DNA from 4 places in the Streptomyces sp. NBC_01241 genome. Region 3 is predicted to be linked to each of the others. Evidence: riboswitches for the same ligand, from Rfam matches in the RefSeq annotation. Region 3 holds a riboswitch; each other region holds the start of a gene.
What was found. Region 3 has a riboswitch for cyclic di-AMP ahead of OG306_RS05135 (C40 family peptidase). Riboswitches for the same ligand answer to the same signal wherever they lie in the genome.
Positions count from the first base shown of each region.

Region 1: linked by a shared signal. The riboswitch ahead of OG306_RS37860 (transglycosylase SLT domain-containing protein) and the one ahead of OG306_RS05135 (C40 family peptidase) in region 3 are both predicted to bind cyclic di-AMP.
Region 2: linked by a shared signal. The riboswitch ahead of OG306_RS29075 (M23 family metallopeptidase) and the one ahead of OG306_RS05135 (C40 family peptidase) in region 3 are both predicted to bind cyclic di-AMP.
Region 4: linked by a shared signal. The riboswitch ahead of OG306_RS20335 (M23 family metallopeptidase) and the one ahead of OG306_RS05135 (C40 family peptidase) in region 3 are both predicted to bind cyclic di-AMP.

Region 1 covers NZ_CP108494.1:8,357,140-8,362,035, forward strand. Annotated here, with positions in the region: gene OG306_RS37850 (DUF305 domain-containing protein) at 1-447, shown strand, start outside; gene OG306_RS37855 (ATP-binding cassette domain-containing protein) at 521-2,194, opposite strand; cyclic di-AMP (ydaO/yuaA leader) riboswitch at 2,920-3,084, shown strand; gene OG306_RS37860 (transglycosylase SLT domain-containing protein) at 3,087-3,851, shown strand; gene OG306_RS37865 (hypothetical protein) at 3,986-4,279, opposite strand; gene OG306_RS37870 (APC family permease) at 4,703-4,896, shown strand, end outside.
Region 2 covers NZ_CP108494.1:6,463,369-6,468,264, forward strand. Annotated here, with positions in the region: gene OG306_RS29065 (M16 family metallopeptidase) at 1-1,157, shown strand, start outside; gene OG306_RS29070 (M16 family metallopeptidase) at 1,184-2,566, shown strand; cyclic di-AMP (ydaO/yuaA leader) riboswitch at 2,896-3,063, shown strand; gene OG306_RS29075 (M23 family metallopeptidase) at 3,076-3,837, shown strand; gene OG306_RS29080 (GntR family transcriptional regulator) at 4,117-4,818, shown strand.
Region 3 covers NZ_CP108494.1:1,240,604-1,245,499, forward strand. Annotated here, with positions in the region: gene OG306_RS05125 (ATP-dependent Clp protease proteolytic subunit) at 137-772, shown strand; gene OG306_RS05130 (hypothetical protein) at 780-1,088, shown strand; cyclic di-AMP (ydaO/yuaA leader) riboswitch at 1,494-1,658, shown strand; gene OG306_RS05135 (C40 family peptidase) at 1,662-2,135, shown strand; partial or broken gene OG306_RS05140 (LysE family translocator) at 2,179-2,292, opposite strand; gene OG306_RS05145 (ATP-binding protein) at 2,343-2,774, opposite strand; gene OG306_RS05150 (DUF397 domain-containing protein) at 3,126-3,227, shown strand; gene OG306_RS05155 (8-amino-7-oxononanoate synthase) at 3,220-4,362, opposite strand; gene bioB (biotin synthase BioB) at 4,505-4,896, shown strand, end outside.
Region 4 covers NZ_CP108494.1:4,549,907-4,554,802, forward strand. Annotated here, with positions in the region: gene OG306_RS20320 (SPFH domain-containing protein) at 1-388, shown strand, start outside; tRNA gene OG306_RS20325 (tRNA-Met) at 586-659, shown strand; gene OG306_RS20330 (PP2C family protein-serine/threonine phosphatase) at 874-2,034, shown strand; cyclic di-AMP (ydaO/yuaA leader) riboswitch at 2,314-2,466, shown strand; gene OG306_RS20335 (M23 family metallopeptidase) at 2,478-3,725, shown strand; gene OG306_RS20340 (aldo/keto reductase) at 3,904-4,848, shown strand.

The DNA.
Region 1 (4,896 bases), 7.1 Mb from region 3:
CACCAGCAGGCCGTCGACATGGCGAAGCTGGCCGACGGCCGCGCCGCCGACCCCGAGATCAAGGAACTGGCCGCCGCGATCGATCAGGCCCAGGACCCCGAGATCAACACCATGAAGGGCTGGCTGACGTCCTGGGACAAGCCGCTGCCCGAGTCCTCGTCCTCGATGGGTGACATGCCCGGCATGGACCATGGCCCGAACGCGGGTTCGGGGATGCCGGGGATGATGTCCGACAAGGACATGAGTGACCTCGAAGGTGCCCGGGGCAAGGCGTTCGACAAGAAGTTCGCCCAGCTCATGATCGGCCACCATGAGGGTGCGGTCACCATGGCCGAGGACGAGCGGAAGAACGGCAGTAATGCCGACGCGAAGAAGCTCGCCGGCGCCGTCATCACCGCCCAGACCGCCGAAATCACGAAGATGAACAAGATCATCGCCAGGCTCTGACCCGTGGCACGGGTGCGGGCCTTCGTCCTCCTGAAGGCCCGCACCCCCTGCCGTGCTCCTGCCGGTCCGGCGCTTACGCCTCCGCTTGCTCCGCTTCCGGCGTTGTGAGCAGCTCGCGCACCTCCTCCGCGGTGGTGTCCTGGAGCTCCTCCCCGAGGAGCAGCCAGCGGGTGATGCCGACCGATTCCAGGAAAGGCAGGTCGTGACCGGCGATCAGCAGCGCACCCTCGTACGACCGGAGTGCGCTGATCAGCTGACGCACACCGGCGATGTCGAGGTTGTTGGTCGGCTCGTCCAGCATCAGCAACTGCGGGGCCGGTGCGGCGAGCATCGTCGCGGCGAGCGCGGCACGGAAGCGCTCTCCGCCCGAGAGGGTGCCCGCCGGCTGTTCCGCGCGCTTCCCCTGGAACAGGAAGCGCGCGAGCTGGGAGCGGATGTGGTTGTCGGTGACCCCGGGAGCCATGCGGTTCACGTTCGCCGCGACGCTCAGCTCCTCGTCCAGCACATCGAGCCGCTGGGGAAGGAACCGCAGCGGTACGAACGTCCTGGCCTCGCCGGACAGCGGAGCGAGCTCGCCCGTGAGGGTGCGCAGCAGCGTGGTCTTGCCGGCGCCGTTGCGCCCGACGAGGGCGATGCGTTCGGGCCCGTGCACATGGAGGCTGCCCCGGCGCAGCCTGCCGAACCGGGGCTGCAGTTCGTGCAGGCTCAGCACGGTGCGGCCGGTGGGAACGGCGGTGTGGGGAAGGCTCACGCGGATCTCGGCATCGTTGCGTACCGCGTCCGCGGCTTCCTCGCGGCGTTCGCGCGCCTCGCTGAGCCGCTCCTCGTGCACGCCGCGAAGCCTGCCCCCGGACTCCTGCGCGGACCGCTTCCGGCGGCCGGCGAGGATCTTCGGGAGGCCCCCGTCGGCCTCCGCCTTCCTGCCTTGGCGCTGACGGCGGGCCAGCTTCACCTGGGTCTCCTCCAGTTCGCGTTTCTGCCGGCGCACGTCGGCCTCCGCGGCCCTCAACATCCGTCCGGCGGCCTCCTGTTCGGTGGCCAGGGCCTCCTGGTAGGCCGACCAGCCACCGCCGTACCAGCTCACGGATCCGGCGTGCAGTTCGGCGATGCGGTCCACGCGTTCGAGCAGTTCGAGGTCGTGGCTGACCACGACCAGTACTCCGGAGCGCCAGTTGTCGACGGCGTCGTAGAGCCTGCGGCGCGCGAACACATCGAGGTTGTTGGTCGGTTCGTCCATCAGGAGGACGTCGGGGCGTTCCAGCAGCAGGGCGGCCAGCCGCAGCAGGACGGTCTCCCCGCCGGACATCTGGCCCACGGTGCGGTCCAGCTCCAGGTATCCGAGCCCGAGCGACCCCAGTGTCGCGAGGGCCTGTTCCTCCACGTCCCAGTCGTCGCCGATCGTCTCGAAGTGCTTCTCGTCCACATCTCCGGCCTCGATGGCGCGCAGCGCGTCGCGCCGCTCGGCGATGCCCAGGGCCTCGTCCACCCGCAGCGTCGTGTCGAGGGTGATGTTCTGAGGAAGGTGGGCGAGGCTGCCGCCGACGGTCACCGAGCCCTGGGAGGGGCGCAGCAGGCTGGCCAGCAGGCGCAGCAGTGTGGACTTGCCCGCGCCGTTGTTGCCGACGAGGCCTGTGCGGCCCCGGCCGATGCTGAGCGAGAGCCCGTCGAAGACGGTCGTGCCGTCCGGCCACTGGAAGGACAGGGCGGAGCAGGTGAGGGAGGCACTGGGGGTGGTGGGTGTCGCCATGGTGATCCTCGCAGTCGTGAGCGCGGTGAAGGGGGCTTCGTATGCGAGCACCACGCAGCGACCGAACAGGAACAGGTGCGGCGGTCCGAAAGATCGAGGGACGGCTCATGCACCGAGGTCGCATCCACGCGGGGTCACGGGCAGGACAACACACTGCTACTGCGTGACGGGCGTACGACCGGAGTCGTACGGCGCGATGATCGCGAACCTCAGATGCGCAACGTCCACCTCTATCGGAGACAACAGGACAGCTCGAAACCTTAGCGATCAGGCGGGCGGAAGGCAACGCCTCGATGCCGTGCGGGGGAGTGGCGCGAGCGATCGGAGGCCGGTCCTGCCGGGTGTGGCGGGCCCGACGGTGGTGCACCGGAGCGAGAACAGGCGAAGAGTCAGTCAAATGTCCTATATGTGCGCTTTCGTTAGACATGGGCTCTTGGGCAACAAAGGGGCATTTGGGGGGAGTTGCGATCTCTCGACGCTGCCCGGTATGCCCGTTTCTGAAGCTGCGTGGTGTGAGTCACTTTCAGGCCTCGCGATGTCGTGGCGCGTCACCCGGTTCCCTTCTGTGCAAGGAAATTTGGCATGGCGATGTGAGGTGGCTTACTTCCCCTTCCGTGATTCGATCTTGCAAATGAATTGTGATCAAAAAATAGGGGCTTGTTCCCTTCGGCATTTCTCGCCTACGGTCACCGTCAATCCGGACGGAACGCCGAATCCTGCCGCCGTCCGAGAATCCGACCAACCCACTCACGTACGGCAGGAGCGGGGGACCCAGGTAAGCCGCCGAACCGGTATCCGGTATGGCTCGGGGTGAAGTCGCAATTGCATGCGGCCAGGCATCTCCAGCCTGAACCCGACAGCTCACCTCGTAGGCGACGGAGAGGAATTCGCCATGCCCACAACGGGTGAGTATCGTCGTCGCAAGCCCACTTCGCGGACCCGCGGTTTCATTGCCGCGACCACGGGCGGAGCCGCCCTCGTGCTGCCGCTGGTCTGCGCCGGATTCGCTTCGGCCGCGCCGGCCCAGGCTGCCACCGCAAAGGCCACGGCACCGGCCGCCGTCGCCAAGGAAATCTCCGCCCAGAAGGCCGCGCCCACCATCTATTCCGTGATCGCGGGTGACACCCTTTCCAAGATCGCGAAGGGGCATTCCGTAAGCGGTGGCTGGCAGAAGCTGTACGCGGACAATCGAGAGACCATCGGTGCCGACCCCACGCTGATTCACCCGGGCATGAAACTGACCATCGGCGCCAAGGCTGTGGCCGGCACGTCCACCGGCGTATCGGCCGTGAACACCGTCGCGGTGTCGACCACTGCCGCCGCCCCCGCCAAGTACACCAATGACCTGGACGGCTGGATCAAGGAGTCGCTGGCCGTCATGGCCCAGCACGGCATACCCGGCAGCTACGACGGCATCCACCGCAACATCATGCGCGAGTCCTCCGGTAACCCCCGGGCCATCAACAACTGGGACTCGAACGCCGCCAAGGGAACGCCGTCCAAGGGGCTCCTGCAGATCATCGACCCGACGTTCCGCGCCTACCACGTGCCCGGCACGTCGATGGACAGCTACGACCCGGTCGCCAACATCACCGCAGCGTGCAATTACGCGGCCGACAGGTACGGCTCGATCGACAACGTGTTCGGCGCCTACTGACGCACAAGAGCTCCTGGCGGCGGTTCAGGGCCGACGGGTTCACGGGTTCACGGAGGGCCGAGCAGGCCTCTCGTGAAGGACCGTACCCGCCGGTCAGGGACCGCCGTTCGGTCGCTTCCTGGGGGCAGGGGTACCTACTCCGGCCTGCTGGGCGGTGGCCTGGGAACCTTGGCCGCCGCTCCTTCACGAACGGACTTCACCACCGCGTCGTGGAGACGACGGCTGTCGTCCTCGGAGCAGCACGGCACGGGGCTGCCCGACATGGTGAACCAGTCGATCGCACCCGTGTACTGCACTGTCACCTGAGCCATGTCATCGGCCCAGGTCGTGTGAACCGTCAGGTCCCCGGACAGGACGCCGACCTCGTCCGTCAGCACGCCACCATGCCCGGAGAACACACCGCGAGTCGTCCATGACGCCCAAGCCATGAATCCAGGCTGGCACCAAGTCCATGGATGCGCACCCCCAGTCGGAGCGCGGGCGCTCACGGCCCGGTCGACGCGCGCCCTCCGCCGTCCGCCGTCGGCCGTTCTCCGCTCTCTGCCGTCCGTCCTCCGCGGTGCTCCGGGACGCTCCCGCCTCTCCGGATCCTGAAACGGGCAAAATTTTCCATCGGATTCCGCTGCGGTTCCCGCACCCGTCGATCTCCAGCAGAGTGACGCACTTTCAACGACAAACCGTTGTATCGGCTCGCCGAAACAACGAATTCCGTAGGTGAACAGCTCTTGACCTGCGAAACTCGTCAGGATTGCATGTCGCGCTGGGAGCGAAGAAAACGTTCACTACGTCCTCGTCTGGAGGCGATACCGCTCCCGTGCTCAGTCACCGCACCTGTTGATCGGAATCGCACGATGACCGAAACGCTCAGCGCTCCCCAGGCGCTGGCCCCCGCGACCGGCCCCACCCCACAGAAGCTCAAGCGTTCCATCGGCGTCGTGGGCGGAACACTCCTCACGCTCTCCTGCGTGACGCCCGCTTCGACACTCTTCGTGGTCGTACCGGACCTGTTCTCCAGCCTCGGCACGTACACCGCCCTGACCATCGG
Region 2 (4,896 bases), 5.2 Mb from region 3:
AGGGGAACGGACACTTCGAGCTGGTGCAGGGGGCCGGCGGTTCGCTCAACGGGACCACCAGCTTCGAGCGCACCAACTACTTCGAGACGATGCCCACGCACCAGTTGGAGCTGGCCCTCTGGCTCGAGGCGGACCGGATGGGCTCGCTGCTCGCCGCGCTCGACGAGGAGTCCATGGAGAACCAGCGCGACGTCGTCAAGAACGAGCGCCGCCAGCGCTACGACAACGTCCCCTACGGCACGGCGTTCGAGAAGCTGACGGCCCTGGTCTACCCAGAGGGCCACCCGTACCACCACACGCCGATCGGCTCGATGGCGGACCTGGACGCCGCGACCCTGGAAGACGCGCGCACCTTCTTCCGTACGTATTACGCGCCCAACAACGCGGTGCTTTCGGTCGTCGGTGACATCGACCCCGAGCAGACGCTCGCCTGGATCGAGAAGTACTTCGGCTCCATCCCGTCCCACGACGGCAAGCAGCCGCCCCGGGACGGCACGCTCCCCGAGATCATCGGCGAGCAGCTGCGTGAAGAGGTGCACGAGGAGGTCCCGGCACGGGCGCTGATGGCCGCCTACCGGCTGCCGCCCGACGGCGCCCGCGAGTGCGACGCGGCGGACCTCGCGCTCACCGTGCTCGGCGGCGGCGAGTCGTCGCGGCTGCACAACCGTCTGGTCCGCCGTGACCGTACGGCCGTGGCGGCCGGGTTCGGGCTGCTCCGGCTGGCCGGTGCGCCCTCCCTCGGCTGGCTGGACGTCAAGACGTCCGGCGGCGTCGAGGTGCCGCAGATCGAGGCCGCTGTCGACGAGGAGCTCGCCCGGTTCGCCGCCGAAGGCCCCACGCCCGAGGAAATGGAGCGTGCGCAGGCCCAGTTGGAGCGCGAGTGGCTGGACCGGCTCGGTACGGTGGCGGGCCGCGCCGACGAACTCTGCCGGTTCGCCGTGCTGTTCGACGACCCGCAGCTCGCCCTGACCGCCGTACAGCGGGTGCTCGATGTCACCGCTGAAGAGGTCCAGGCGGTCGCCAAGGCCCAGCTGCGCCCCGACAACCGGGCGGTGCTGGTCTACGAACCGGCCGAATCGGCCGAGCCCGCGGAATCACCGGACACCGATGAGACCGAAGCCGACGATACCGACGCGCACGAAGGAGCGGACAAGTGACCGACGCTGCCGCGACTGGAGTTTCGATGCAGTTCCACCCGCAGCCGGCCCCCGGCGTCGCCCGCCCGTGGGCCTTCCCCGCACCGGAGCGCGGCGCCCTGCCCAATGGCCTCACGGTGCTGCGCTGCCAACGTCCCGGCCAGCAGGTCGTGGCGGTCGAGATCGTCCTGGACGCCCCGTTGGACGCCGAGCCCGAGGGCCTCGACGGCGTGGCCACGATCATGGCGCGGGCGCTCTCCGAGGGCACCGACAAGCACACGGCCGAGGAGTTCGCCGCCGAGCTGGAGCGCTGCGGCGCCACCCTCGACGCGCACGCCGACCACCCCGGCATCCGGGTCTCCCTGGAGGTCCCGGCCTCCCGACTGGCCAAGGCGCTCGCGCTGGTCGCCGAGGCGCTGCGGGCGCCCGCCTTCGCCGACAGCGAGGTCGAGCGGCTGGTACGCAACCGGCTCGACGAGATCCCGCACGAGCAGGCCAACCCGGCCCGCCGCGCCGCCAAGCAGCTCTCCAAGGAGCTCTTCCCGGCCACGGCGCGCATGTCGCGCCCACGCCAGGGCACCGAGGAGACGGTGGAGCGGATCGACTCGTCGGCCGTGCGTGCCTTCTTCGACGCCCACGTCAGGCCGTCCACGGCAACCGCCGTGGTCGTCGGTGACCTCACCGGCATCGACCTGGACGCCCTGCTCGCCGACACCCTCGGCGACTGGGCGGGCGACACCGCCGAGCCCCGCCCCGCCCCGCCGATCACCGCGGACGACAGCGGTCGGGTGGTGATCGTCGACCGTCCGGGCGCGGTGCAGACGCAGCTGCTGATCGGCCGGATCGGCCCCGACCGGCACGACAGCGTATGGCCGGCTCAGGTGCTCGGCACGTACTGCCTGGGCGGCACGCTCACGTCCCGGCTGGACCGGGTGCTGCGCGAGGAGAAGGGCTACACGTACGGCGTGCGGGCCTTCGCCCAGGTGCTGCGCTCGTCGGCCCCGGATTCCGCCTCGGGGGCGACGGGTGCCGCGATGCTCGCCATCAGCGGATCCGTCGACACGGAGTCCACCGGACCGGCCCTGAAGGACCTGTGGACGGTCCTGCGGGCCCTGGCCGCTGAGGGGCTGACCGACGAGGAGCGCGAGACGGCCGTGCAGAACCTCGTCGGTGTCGCACCGCTGAAGTTCGAGATGGCGGCCTCCGTCGCCGGCACCCTCGCAGACCAGGTCGAGCAGCACCTCCCGGACGACTACCAGGCACACCTGTACGCCCGGCTCGCGGAGACCGGCACGGTCGAGGCGACCGCGGCGGTGGTCAACGCCTTCCCGGGCGACCGGCTGGTCACGGTCCTCGTCGGTGACGCGGCGCAGATCGAGGAACCGGTCCGGGCGCTGGACATCGGAGAGGTGTCGGTGGTCACCGGCTGACGGGCGTACCTGTCGCGGGCGCGGGAGGCGGCCTGACGGGATGGCCGGCCCGTCAGGCCGCGACAGTTCGCTTGTGACGGGTCACCTGTGACGGCCCACCGGTCGCCCGGTCCACCAACCCGTCGCATGTCTGCATACCGGGACAAGAGGAATACCCCTGTGAGTGAGATCTCGCCGGGGTATTCCTTTTTGTCCGTTCTGGTGGAGAGGTTGCCTGTCTGCCCTGTGGGATGCGCTACAAAACAGCCTGTCCGTTTGGTGAATGAAAGTGACCCCGCTTAGCGTCGGCCGGGCTGTCCGTCACTCGTATGCCGCATCCGCGACGTACCGGACAGTCATCGCCGAGTCCCCGTCAGGCGCGAGCCTGGGGAGCCGGGGACCCACGAAGTCCCTGGGGTGAATCGGATGCCTGAGCCTCACCGAGGCCGAGTAGTCCGTAGGAGACCTTCCTGCTCCGAACCCGTCAGCTAACCCGGTAGGCGAGAAGGAAGGAAAGGACCAGCCACTTCATGGCGTTCACCCGTGCCACCGGGAAGCATCGTGCCCCGAGTCGACTGACGCGCAGGAGCGCGAAGATCGCCGGCGTCGCGGCCCTGGCCACCACCGGCGTCATCGGCGGCGCGGCCTCTCCGGCCCTCGCAGCGGACACCGGGGTCACCTCCGTCGGCGAGACCGGCCTGAACCAGGTCATCGGCATCGACAGCGCCCTCGCCGACCAGATAGAGGCCCAGGCCGCCGCACAGCAGCACCAGGCCGATGCCGCGGCGAAGGAGAAGGCGGAGGCCGAGGCCGAAGCGAAGCGCGCGGCCGAGGCGCGGGCGGAGAAGGCGCGTGCCGCCCGGTCCGCCGAGCGCACCCGCCTGGGCGCCTTCCGGCTCCCGGTCGCAGGTTCGTACGTCACCACCGGCTACAAGTCCAGTGGCTCGCTCTGGTCGTCCGGCAGCCACTCGGGCATCGACTTCCACGCCGCGTCCGGCAGTTCTGTCGTCGCCGTCGGTGCCGGTACGGTCGTCGAGGCCGGCTGGGGCGGCGCGTACGGCAACAACATCGTGCTCCGGATGACGGACGGCACGTACACGCAGTACGGCCACCTCTCCTCGATCGGCGTCTCCGTCGGCCAGAGCGTCGGCGCGGGCGAGCGGATCGGGCTCTCCGGCTCGACCGGCAACTCCACGGGCCCGCACCTCCACTTCGAGGCCCGGACGACGCCGTCGTACGGCTCCGACATGAACCCCGTCGCCTACCTGCGCGCCCACGGCGTCAACGTCTGACCGAAGCCGCCCGTCCCACCTGCAGCACCTCTTCGAAGGCCCCGGCACACACCGGGGCCTTCGCTGTGCCCGGCCTTCCCTGTGCCCGGCCTTCGCCGTGCCTGGCCTCTGTGTCTGCCCGTGGTGCCCGCCTGCAGTACATGCCCGCCGAGTCGCTCCGTGGCCAAAAGATATTCATGAATTTCCACCCGGCATCGGAAATTCGACCGCACTGCAATAGGGTCGCAGAACAGGCGTCGGCCGGCCGCGTTTCGCGGGGATTAAGGCGGAGGTTCGGACATGCGCATTCCCGCGCATGCGGTATGCACGGCAATCCGTGACGACATCGTCTCCGGTGTCTTCGAACGCGGCAGCCGGCTCACAGAGGAGTCGTTGGCGCGTCGATACGGGGTCTCCCGCGTCCCGGTACGGGAAGCGCTGCGCACCCTGGAGTCCGAGGGCTTCGTGGTCACCCGGCGGCACGCGGGCGCGTGCGTGGCCGAGCCGACCCGACAGGAGGCCGCCGACCTGCTGGAGGTCCGGATGCTGCTGGAGCCGCTGGCCGCCGCGCGCGCCGCGCAGCGCCGCACCGAGGCGCATCTGAAGGTGCTGCGCGGTCTGGTCCGGCTCGGCCAGGAGCGGGCCAGGCGGGGCGAGGGGGAGGATCTGCGCCCGCTGGGCGGCTGGTTCCACGAGACGTTGGTGCAGGCCTCCGGCAGTCCCGGCCTGATCGCGCTGCTCACCCAGCTCCGGCACAAGATCGCCTGGATGTACGCGGTCGAGCAGCCGGCCTGCCCGGCGGATTCCTGGGCCGAGCACGGAGCCGTCGTGGACGCGGTGGCGCGCGGTGACGCGGAACGGGCCAGGGCGCTGACCGCCCAGCACGCCGAACGGGCCGCGGCCGCGCACCGGCTGCGCCGCGTCGACCGGCCGGACCGCCGGCCCACGGTCCCACGCACCGGCCGGACCGCCGGCTCCCGGCCTCACGCACCGGCCGGGTGAGGGCTTCGCAACATCCCGTAAACACCACGGGCATCCGGCATTAATAATTACGCCGTATACAAAGAGTTGTCATTCCGT
Region 3 (4,896 bases):
TGGGACTTTTAGTGGATCGCCAGGATCACGCTCCCACCACAACCTTCTGTACGTCCTGTACATTTTTTACAGGTGCTCGCGCAGAGTCCGCTCACGCGAATCCCGTACAGATCCCGGAGGAGAGGCATCGTTCATGCTGTTCCGTCCTGCCGCCCGCTACGTGCTGCCCGAGTTCACCGAGCGCACGACCAACGGGACCCGCACCCTCGACCCGTACTCCAAGCTGCTCGCCGAACGGATCGTCTTCCTCGGCACCCCGGTCGACGACACCGCGGCCAATGACCTGGTCGCCCAGTTCATGTATCTGGAACACGCCGCCCCGGACCGGCCCATCTCCCTCTACATCAACTCCCCCGGCGGCTCGTTCGGGGCCATGTCGGCGATCTACGACACGATGGAGTACCTCACCTGCGAGGTGGAGACCTACTGCCTCGGCCAGGCAGGTTCCTGCGCGTCGGCACTGCTCGCGGCGGGTGCTCCCGGCAGGCGGCACGCGCTGCCCGGGGCGCGGGTCGTCGTACAGCAGCCCGCACTCACCGAGCCGGTGCAGGGCCAGCCGTCCGATCTGGAGATCGAGGCGCAGGAGTTGGAACGGGTCCACGAGATGCTCACCACGCTGTTGGCCCGCCATACCGGCCGCGGCGCCGAGCAGATCGCCGCCGACATCGAGCGCGATCTCATCCTCGACGCCCCCGGCGCCAAGGCATACGGCCTGGTGGACCACGTCATGGAGAACCGGAAGTCGTCGCTCCCGCCGCACGGTGCGCGGTGAACGCCCGGTGCGACCACCGGAGTTGCCACCACCGCCCGCGCTGACACGCGCCGAGGGCGAGTTCATCGACCGCTATCTCGAAGTCCTCGACCAACTGGGCCGGATCAACCCGGCCCGCGGCGACGACACCTACTCCGCGCTGCGGGCCGCACAGGCACTGGCCTCACGGGCGGCCGCGCTGCGGGACGCCCTCACGTTGATGCACGAACGCGGCGAAGCACGGATCCACGCCGCCACCCTGGCCCGGGCGCTACGGGTGCTGGACGGGGAACGGCGGGCCGGACGCGTCACCGTACCTCCCGATCCGACGAGTTGATCAACCGATTTTCCGCCAGGCCGGCCGGGACCAGCCGGGCTCCCCCGCAACCCGCCCCGGCCGGGGGCACCCAACTCCCGTTCGCGACACGCCCGGTGGTCACATCGAAATTCCTAGCTCTTTCGGCGTAGAAAGTCCCTCTCGCGAGATATTTCTCCAGTTGCGCGCTCCCGGCGGGCAATGAGCGGAATCCTTGATTCCACCCCTGGTACGGGACCGGTCCGAATGAACGTCAGCGTTCCCGGAACCGCCGGCTCCACCCGAACGGGTCAGCCGCGAAGAGCCTCACAATTCGTCGTTTATCCTCGAAAATCCGGCAGTCGGTGAGTCAAGATCCGTGGGACGACAAGCCCCCGCCACAGCGACGGGGCGGTCCGGGCGGACGCCGAGTCCTGCCGCCGTCCGGATGTCTGGTCGACAGAAGTGGATCGGCAGGAGTGGAGGACCCGAGCACAACGGGTCGACCGGATCACCGGTCGGCCCTCGGGGTGAAGCCGCCGAGCGCGGCCGGGCAACTTCGCCAGCCCGAACCCGACAGGTCATCCTTCACAGGCGGCTGACGAAGGGTTGCGCATGACTGCGCAGGTTCATGTCCCGTCTCTGCTCGCCCGGGCCGGTACGGCCTCGGTTCTGACTCTGGCCGCCGTCGGCGGCACCATGCTCGCCCCGGGCGCCGCGACGGAGGCCCAGGCGGCGACTCTCTCCATGAAGGCACTCAAGGTCGCCGCGTCCAAGAAGGGATCGCCGTACAGGTGGGGGGCCACCGGCCCCAACCTCTTCGACTGCTCGGGACTGACGGCCTATTCGTTCAAGAAGGCCGGCAAGAGGCTCCCCCGCACGGCCCAGCAGCAGTACAACAAGACCCGCCACATCCCGGCCTCGCACAGGCAACGCGGCGATCTGGTCTTCTTCCACTACGGCCACAGCGTCTACCACGTGGGGATCTACGCCGGTCACGGCAAGATCTGGCACTCGCCGAGGAGCGGTGCGGTGGTCCGGCTGGAGAAGATCTGGACGAAACACGTCTATTACGGCCGGGTCCGCTGACGCGGTCTCAGCGCCGCTGACAAGCCCGGTGCGGCTGAGGACTTCAGCGCAGCAGGGGGCCGGACGCCAGGACCAGTCCCCACGCGGTGAGCGCCGCGCCGCCTCCGCCCTCGACGGCGCGGGCGGCACGCGGGCGGCGCAGCCGCCGCCCCATCCGTCCCGTCCGCCGTCGGCCTGTCCGGGTAACGGGGCGGATCGGGTGGCCGTTCAGTTCTGTACGGGGGTGCTCCATGGGAGCGCGATCCAGACCCTCTTGCCTCCGTCGGCGGTGGGGGTGACGGTCAGCCGGCCTCCGCACTCCTTGGCCAGGGAGCGGATGATCACCATGCCGCGTCCGTTGTCCTGCTGAACGGTGGTGGGCAGCCGCCGGGGCCGACGCGGGTGACTGTCCGTCACTCCCAGCTGCAGCTGTTCCTCCCGTTCCAGTCTCAGGTCCACGGTGAAAGTGGGCGACTGCCCGAAGGTGTGCTGGACGGCGTTGGTCGCGAGCTCCGAGACGACGAGCCGGATGCCGTCGGCGAACTCCGTGTCGGTGGCCAGTCCCCATTCGGTGAGCACCCGGTCCACGTATCTCCGGGCCGCCGCGACCGAGACCGGCTCGCTCGGCAGAGTGACGCTGGCTTCTTGATGGTCTGCCATGGCGAGCCGTCCCTTTCCCACCCGGACCGACTCGCGCTCGGTCCCGGTTGTGCTTCGCGCCAGATTGCCCTTGATGCTGCCCCCTCCGGCGGCGATCCACCGAGATATGCATATATCTGTCGCTCAATGCGGTGAACCCTGCCACGCAAAACCGTATGCGGGCGTCACACTGTCCGCTCGGCAGGAGGAGGAGCGGGGATAGGGAGGAAGGCCGCCGATCCAGCACGGTCCCGGGCTCAACTTCCCCATATTCAACATCAGTTGCTTCCGTTCTCGGTCGGCGAATATGCCGGTCTCACCGGCTGTTCTCGACCATGTGACGAGTAGCCGTTCGGTGACGGACGGCTGGCCGTGCGGGACTCCAAGGACGTGTCCAGGCCCCCACTGCGGTTCTCCGCGGCGGGGGCCTGGACCTCTTTCGTCTCCGGCCTGCACCGGGGTCCGGTCAGCTGACGGGAGCGGTCCGTCGCACGATCGCCACCGCCTCGGCAATCTGTTCCTCGGTCAGATCGGCGCGCCCGGTCAGCCGCAGCCGGGAGACGCCGTCCGGCACCGACGGCGGCCGGAAGCATCCCACCGCGATTCCGGCGGTACGGCAGTCGGCCGCCCAGCGCACCGCCGCGTCTGCCGAGGGCGCCCGTACCGAGACCACGGCGGCATCGGGGCGCACGGCGGTCAGGCCGGCGGCGGTCAGCCGCTCGTACAGCGCGCTGGCGACGTCTCGGACCCGTTCGGCGCGCTCCGGCTCGCGGCCGAGCAGTCGCAGGCTGCCCAGCGCGGCGCCCGCGGCGGCCGGCGCGAGACCCGTGTCGAAGATGAAAGTCCGGGCCGTGTTGACCAGGTGTTCGATGACCCGGGCCGGACCGAGGACCGCTCCGCCCTGGCTGCCCAGGGACTTGGAGAGGGTGAGCGTGGTGACGATTCCGTCGCCGCCCGCGAGACCGGCGGCGGCGAGCGCGCCCCGGCCGCCGTCCCCCAGTACGCCCAGACCGTGCGCGTCGTCGACGAGCAGCGCGGCGCCCTCCGCCCGGCAGGCGTCGGCCAGTTCGGGCAGCGGCGCGGCGTCGCCGTCGACCGAGAAGACCGAGTCGGTGACCACCAGTGCACGGCCGTCGTGCGTCTGCAGGGCCTTGCGTACGGCGTCGGGGTCGGCGTGCGGCACGACGGCGGTCCCGGCCCGGGAGAGCCGGCAACCGTCCACGATCGAGGCGTGGTTGCCCGCGTCGGAAACGATCAGCGAGCCGCGGCCGGTGAGCGCGGTGAGGGCAGCGAGATTGGCCGCATAGCCCGATGACAGGACCAGGGCCGCCTCGAACCCGCAGAATTCGGCCAGCTCGTGTTCGAGTTCGGCGTGCAGAGCGGTGGAGCCGGTGACGAGCCGGGATCCGGTCGCGCCCGCACCCCATCGGCGGGCGGCCTCGGCGGCGGCAGCGGTGACCTCGGGGTGCCGGGTCAGGCCCAGATAGTCGTTGCTCGCGAGGTCCAGGAGTTCTGGTTCGGCGGGCCGGGGGCGGAGCGTACGGACGAGTCCGGCGTCCGCGCGGCGGCGCGCCTCGTCGCCGATCCAGTCGAACGGGGCGAAGGACATGAGCGGTCCCTTTTGTAGGCAGCTCACAGACTCTAACCGGGGGCGCAGCAGGTCATGCTGTGGCAATACCCACACCATCGGCATGCTCCATTGTCCGATTCCTCCTTGGCTGCGGGCCGTGCCGTAGGCCAGGATCAACGTCATGGACCTCCTGAACACGCTGGTGGACAAGGGGCTGCGGCGCGAGCTGCCGACCCGCGAAGAAGCACTCGCCGTACTGGCGACCTCGGACGACGATCTGCTCGACGTGGTGGCCGCGGCCGGAAGGGTGCGCCGTCAGTGGTTCGGGCGGCGCGTGAAACTGAACTATCTGGTCAATCTCAAGTCCGGGCTCTGCCCCGAGGACTGCTCGTACTGCTCGCAGCGGCTCGGATCGAAGGCCGAGATCCTCAAGTACACCTGGCTGAAGCCGGATGAGGCGTCGAAGGCAGCTGCGACCGGGGTGGCGGGTGGCGCCAAGCGGGTGTGTCTGGTGGCGAGCGGCCGCGGACCGACGGACCGTGATGTCGACCGGGTGTCGCAGACCATCGAGAC
Region 4 (4,896 bases), 3.3 Mb from region 3:
GGCGTACCGCCAGCGCACCCTCGCGGAGGCGGCCCGGGACCGGGTGAAGTTCGAGGCCGACGGCAACGCGTACGCCGAGCGGACCATCGCCCAGGCGCAGGCCGACGCCAACAGTGCGCGCGCCGCTTCGCTGCGCGACGGCAACCAGGAGCTGATCGCGGCCAACCGCATCGTCGAGAACCTGCCCGCCCTGGCCGACGCGGCCGCCCGGGGCATGTCGGGTGCGGACCTGACCGTTCTGAACGGCACCGACGGCGTCAATGAGATGGCGGCGGGCGTGGTCGGCCAGGGGCTGGCGATCCTCCGCTCCCTGCAGCGCGGCGCGAATCCGATGAAGCCCCCGGCGGTCAACGGGAAGGCCGCTCCCCGTATCACCGACACGAATTGAGGCGGCGGGGTGCGGGGACGCGGGCTGGTCGCCGGGCGCATGGCCGGAGTACCGAGCGAGCGGCGGACGGGTGCCGAGCGGTCGGTGATTCGCTCAGCGGTTCACTCAGTGGCTCAGCGGTTCGCCCGGTGATTCGCCCAGTGATTCGCTCAGTGGTCATGAGCCCGCCGCGCATGCCGTACAGTTGTGTTTACCGACGCGGGGTGGAGCAGCTCGGTAGCTCGCTGGGCTCATAACCCAGAGGTCGCAGGTTCAAATCCTGTCCCCGCTACTGAAAAACCAGGCCCGGCACGCATGCAGCGTGCCGGGCCTGGTTCGTTCCCGCCATGGACTCCCGAAGGGGCAGGTCCGGGCGGTGTGCGAGCTGTGCCACGTACGTACCCCCATCGGCCGACGAGGAGTCGCCGCGCGACTCCGCTCCGGCGAGCCTGGGGTGGGGCGCGGTACCGTCCGCAGCCGTGCGCGTACCGGGCAGGAGACCACAGGTGTGGAAGCGGCTGAAGGGGCGCGGCAGACATGCCGAGGGCGGCACCCGTACCCGGCGGTTCGTCCGTGCGATGCCCGCCGTGATGATTCTCGGCGGGCTGGTGTTCGACTTCCTCACCCCGCCGACCTTCACCGCCATTCCGCTGTTCGTGGCGGCGCCGCTGATCGCCGCGCCGTTCTTCTCGCTGTCCAGGACCATCTGCACCGGCGTCGCCTCGATGCTGGCCGTTGTCGTGCTGCGGCTGTACAGCAACACGCTGCCGGACATCGTGCCGCTGATCGAGCTGCTCACTCTGGCCACCGTCTCGGTCCTCGCGGTCGTGATCAACGGGGTCGTGCGGCGCAGCAGTGAGCAGCTGGCGTCCGCGCGGGTCATCGCGGAGACCGCCATGCGGGCGGTGCTGCCGAAGCCGTCCGACCGGATCGGCGGGCTGCACGTGGCGGCGCGGTACGAGGCGGCGCAGGCGGACGAGTTCGTCGGCGGTGACCTGTTCGCCGTGACGGACTCCCCGTACGGGGTGCGGTTGGTGGTCGGGGACGTACGGGGGAAGGGGCTCGACGCCGTGGAGTCGGTGGCGGTGATCATCGGGGCGTTCCGGGAGGCGGCCGAGCAGGAGCGTTCGCTGGAGGGCGTGGCGCAGCGGCTGGAGCGGGCGCTGGCGCGGGAGGGGACGCGGCGGGGCGGGCTCGACGCGGTCGAGGGCTTCATCACCGCCGTGCTGGCCGAGATCCCGGCCGGGCTGTCCCGGGTGCGGGTCGTCAACCGCGGCCACCCCGAACCGATCCTGCTGCACCCCGACGGGGCGCTGGATGTGCTGGGGCCGACGGTGCCCGCGCTGCCGCTCGGGATGGACCTGGGAGCGTGGCCCGACAGGTCGGACGAGTGGGACCTGCCGGCGGGGGCGACCCTGCTCCTGTACACGGACGGCCTCTCCGAGGCGCGGAACACTGACGGGGTCTTCTACGACCCGGCGGCCCGGCTGCGCGGGCGGATCTTCCCGGGGCCCGAGGAGCTGCTGTCCGCACTGACCGATGACGTACGGCTGCACACGGGGGGTGAGACGACCGACGACATGGCGCTGCTCGCGGTCGTACGTCCCGCGGAGGGGCAGCCGGACCGGCGCAGGACCGTGAAGATCGTCGGTCGCGAAGGGGTGTGACGGGTGGGGCGGGGGCTTCGTGCGAGCCGGGTCGACCTTGGGTGCGGGATACCACCGTACGTAACCGAAGCGCGTCGCTCCGCATAACATTTGACGCAACGTCAGAAATCTGGTGGCCGCTGAGGGTCGATCAACTCATCCCATTCCGCCCGGTTGTGCACCGTAAAGTCCAGGCCAAAGACGTGAACGATCAGTGGGAACAGCTTGGAATCAGGCCCCGGTGTCTATTAACGTTCGATAACGCAGCGCGGTCGTCCCAGCCGTCGTCAGTGGCGGCACCGCGCGCGAGCGCCGAATTCCGCAAGGGAACCGGGGAACCACCTACATGGGGTGAATCGGACACCTGTGTCTCGTGAGAGGCAGAGGAGCCCGTAGGAGACCTTCCTGCTCCGAACCCGTCAGCTAACCCGGTAGGCGAGAAGGAAGGAAAGGAGTGCGCCCCCGTGGCGTCCAACAAGCCTGCCCCCGAGGCTCCCTCTCGGTTCAACCCCGACTTCGGTTCCGACTTCGGCACCGAGTTCGGATCCGGTTCCCACTCCGGCTTCGCTTCCGACTCCCCCTTCGCTTCCGACTCCGGCTTCGGCCCCGACTACGGGACCGCCTCCGACTACGGGACCGGTGGGACGGGAGCGGCGTACGGCACCGAGCCGGGCGGTGACTTCGCCGGTGACTTCGGTGGCGAATTCCGCGTCAACGGCGACGGTGAGCCCGAACGCAGCTGGGACGAGTGGAACCCCACCGAGGAGTCCGTCCGCCCCGTACGCGGCAGGCACCGCGTCGCCAAGCAGCGCAACGGACTTGCCCGTAGCTCCACGGTGCTCGGGGTCGGTGTCATCGCGGCGGTCGGTGCAGGGGGCATGGCCACCGCGCAGAGCAAGCCGCCGGTCTCCATCTCCCTTCCCGATTCCATCGCGGACAAGCTTCCCGACGCCAAGTCCCTTCCCGGCGTGGGTGCTCTGTTCTCCGCGGAGCCCGAAGCCGACAACACCGCTGTCGCCGCCGCTGCCGCACCGCTGACCACCGCCGGCCTCACCACCACCGAGGCCGAGCAGGGCACGGCGGACGCGGGCGAGGCGCTCCGCGCGCGCATCCTCCAGCAGGCGGAGCAGCAGCAGGACGCCGCCGACGCCGAGGCCAAGGCCGCACAGGAGAAGGAGGCCGCGGAGAAGGCCGCCGCCGAGGCCAAGAAGCAGCAGGACGCGGCCGAGGCCAAGGCCGCCGCCGAGAAGAAGAAGGCGGAGGAGGAAGCCAAGGCGAAGGCCGAGGCCCTGCGGCTCGCCAAGCTCGCCGCCAGCTACGCCATCCCGACCTCCTCGTACACGATCACCTCGACCTTCGGCCAGGCCGGCTCGATGTGGTCCTCCGGCTACCACACCGGCCTCGACTTCGCGGCGCCGACGGGTACGCCGATCAAGGCCATACACGGCGGCACCATCAAGTCGGCCGGCTGGTCCGGTTCGTACGGCTACCGCACGGTGCTGGAGCTCGACGACGGTACGGAGCTGTGGTTCTGCCACCAGTCCTCGATCGGCGTGAGCGTCGGCCAGCAGGTCACCACCGGTGAGACCATCGGCCGGGTCGGCGCGACCGGCAACGTGACGGGCCCGCACCTCCACCTGGAGGTCCACACCCCCTCCGGTACGGGCATCGACCCGATGGCCTGGCTGCGCGACAAGGGCCTCACCCCCTGATCCGCAGGCCGCCCTCCCGGTTCTTCCGGGCCGTGTGACCGGAGCGCTCCGCTGCTCCGAGCGATCCCGTGATCCGGTGGACCCGCCGCTGAACTCCGGCAGCCCTGACGCTCCCCCCCGACGTCAGGGCTGCCGGTCCGTCGGAATAGCGGGCGTGCCGGAATCCGTTGATCCATTTATGACTTCTCTTCGTAAGCTGGGCCCTTCCGACCTCCAGGTCTTCCCGCTCGCCCTCGGCGGCAACGTCTTCGGCTGGACCGCCGACGAGGCGCAGTCGTTCGCCGTGCTGGACGCTTACGCCGCGGCGGGCGGCAATTTCATCGACACCGCCGACGCCTACTCCGCCTGGGTCCCGGGCAACGAGGGCGGCGAGTCGGAGACCGTCATCGGAAAGTGGCTCGCGGCCCGCTCCAACCGTTCCGACATCGTCGTCGCGACCAAGGTCGGCGCGCACCCCTCGTACAAGGGGCTCTCCGCCACGAACATCAAGGCCGCGGCCGAGGAGTCGCTGCGCCGGCTCGGCACCGACCACATCGATCTGTACTACACACACTTCGATGACGAGACCGTCCCGGTCGAGGAGATCATCACCGCCCTCGACGAACTCGTGAAGGAAGGCAAGGTCCGGGAGATCGCCGCCTCCAACATCGGCCCCGAGCGGCTCCAGGCGTCCCTGGACTTCTCGGAGCGCGAGGGGCTGGCCCGGTACGTCGCCCTTCAGCCGCACTACAACCTGGTCTCGCGGGACACCTACGAGGGTGAGCTCCAGGACACGGCCGCCCGGGCCGGGCTCGCCGCCGTCCCGTACTTCGCCCTGGCCTCCGGCTTCCTCACCGGCAAGTACCGTCCGGGGGCTTCGGTGGAGAGCGCCCGCGCCGAGAAGGCCGGTGAGTACCTGGCGTCGGAGCGGGGGCAGAAGGTCCTGGCCGCACTCGACAAGGTAGCCAAGGAGCGCGACGCCGAGGTCGCGACCGTCGCCCTGGCCTGGCTCGCGTCCCGGCCGACGGTCGCCGCGCCGATCGCCTCGGCCCGTACGGTCGAGCAGTTGCCCGCGCTGCTGGCCGTCGCCGACCTCCGGCTGACCGAGCAGGAACTGGCGGAGCTCACCGAGGCATCCGCCTGACGGGCGCGGTGCGCCGGAGCCCCGGTGGCCCGGTGCTGAACCGGCCCG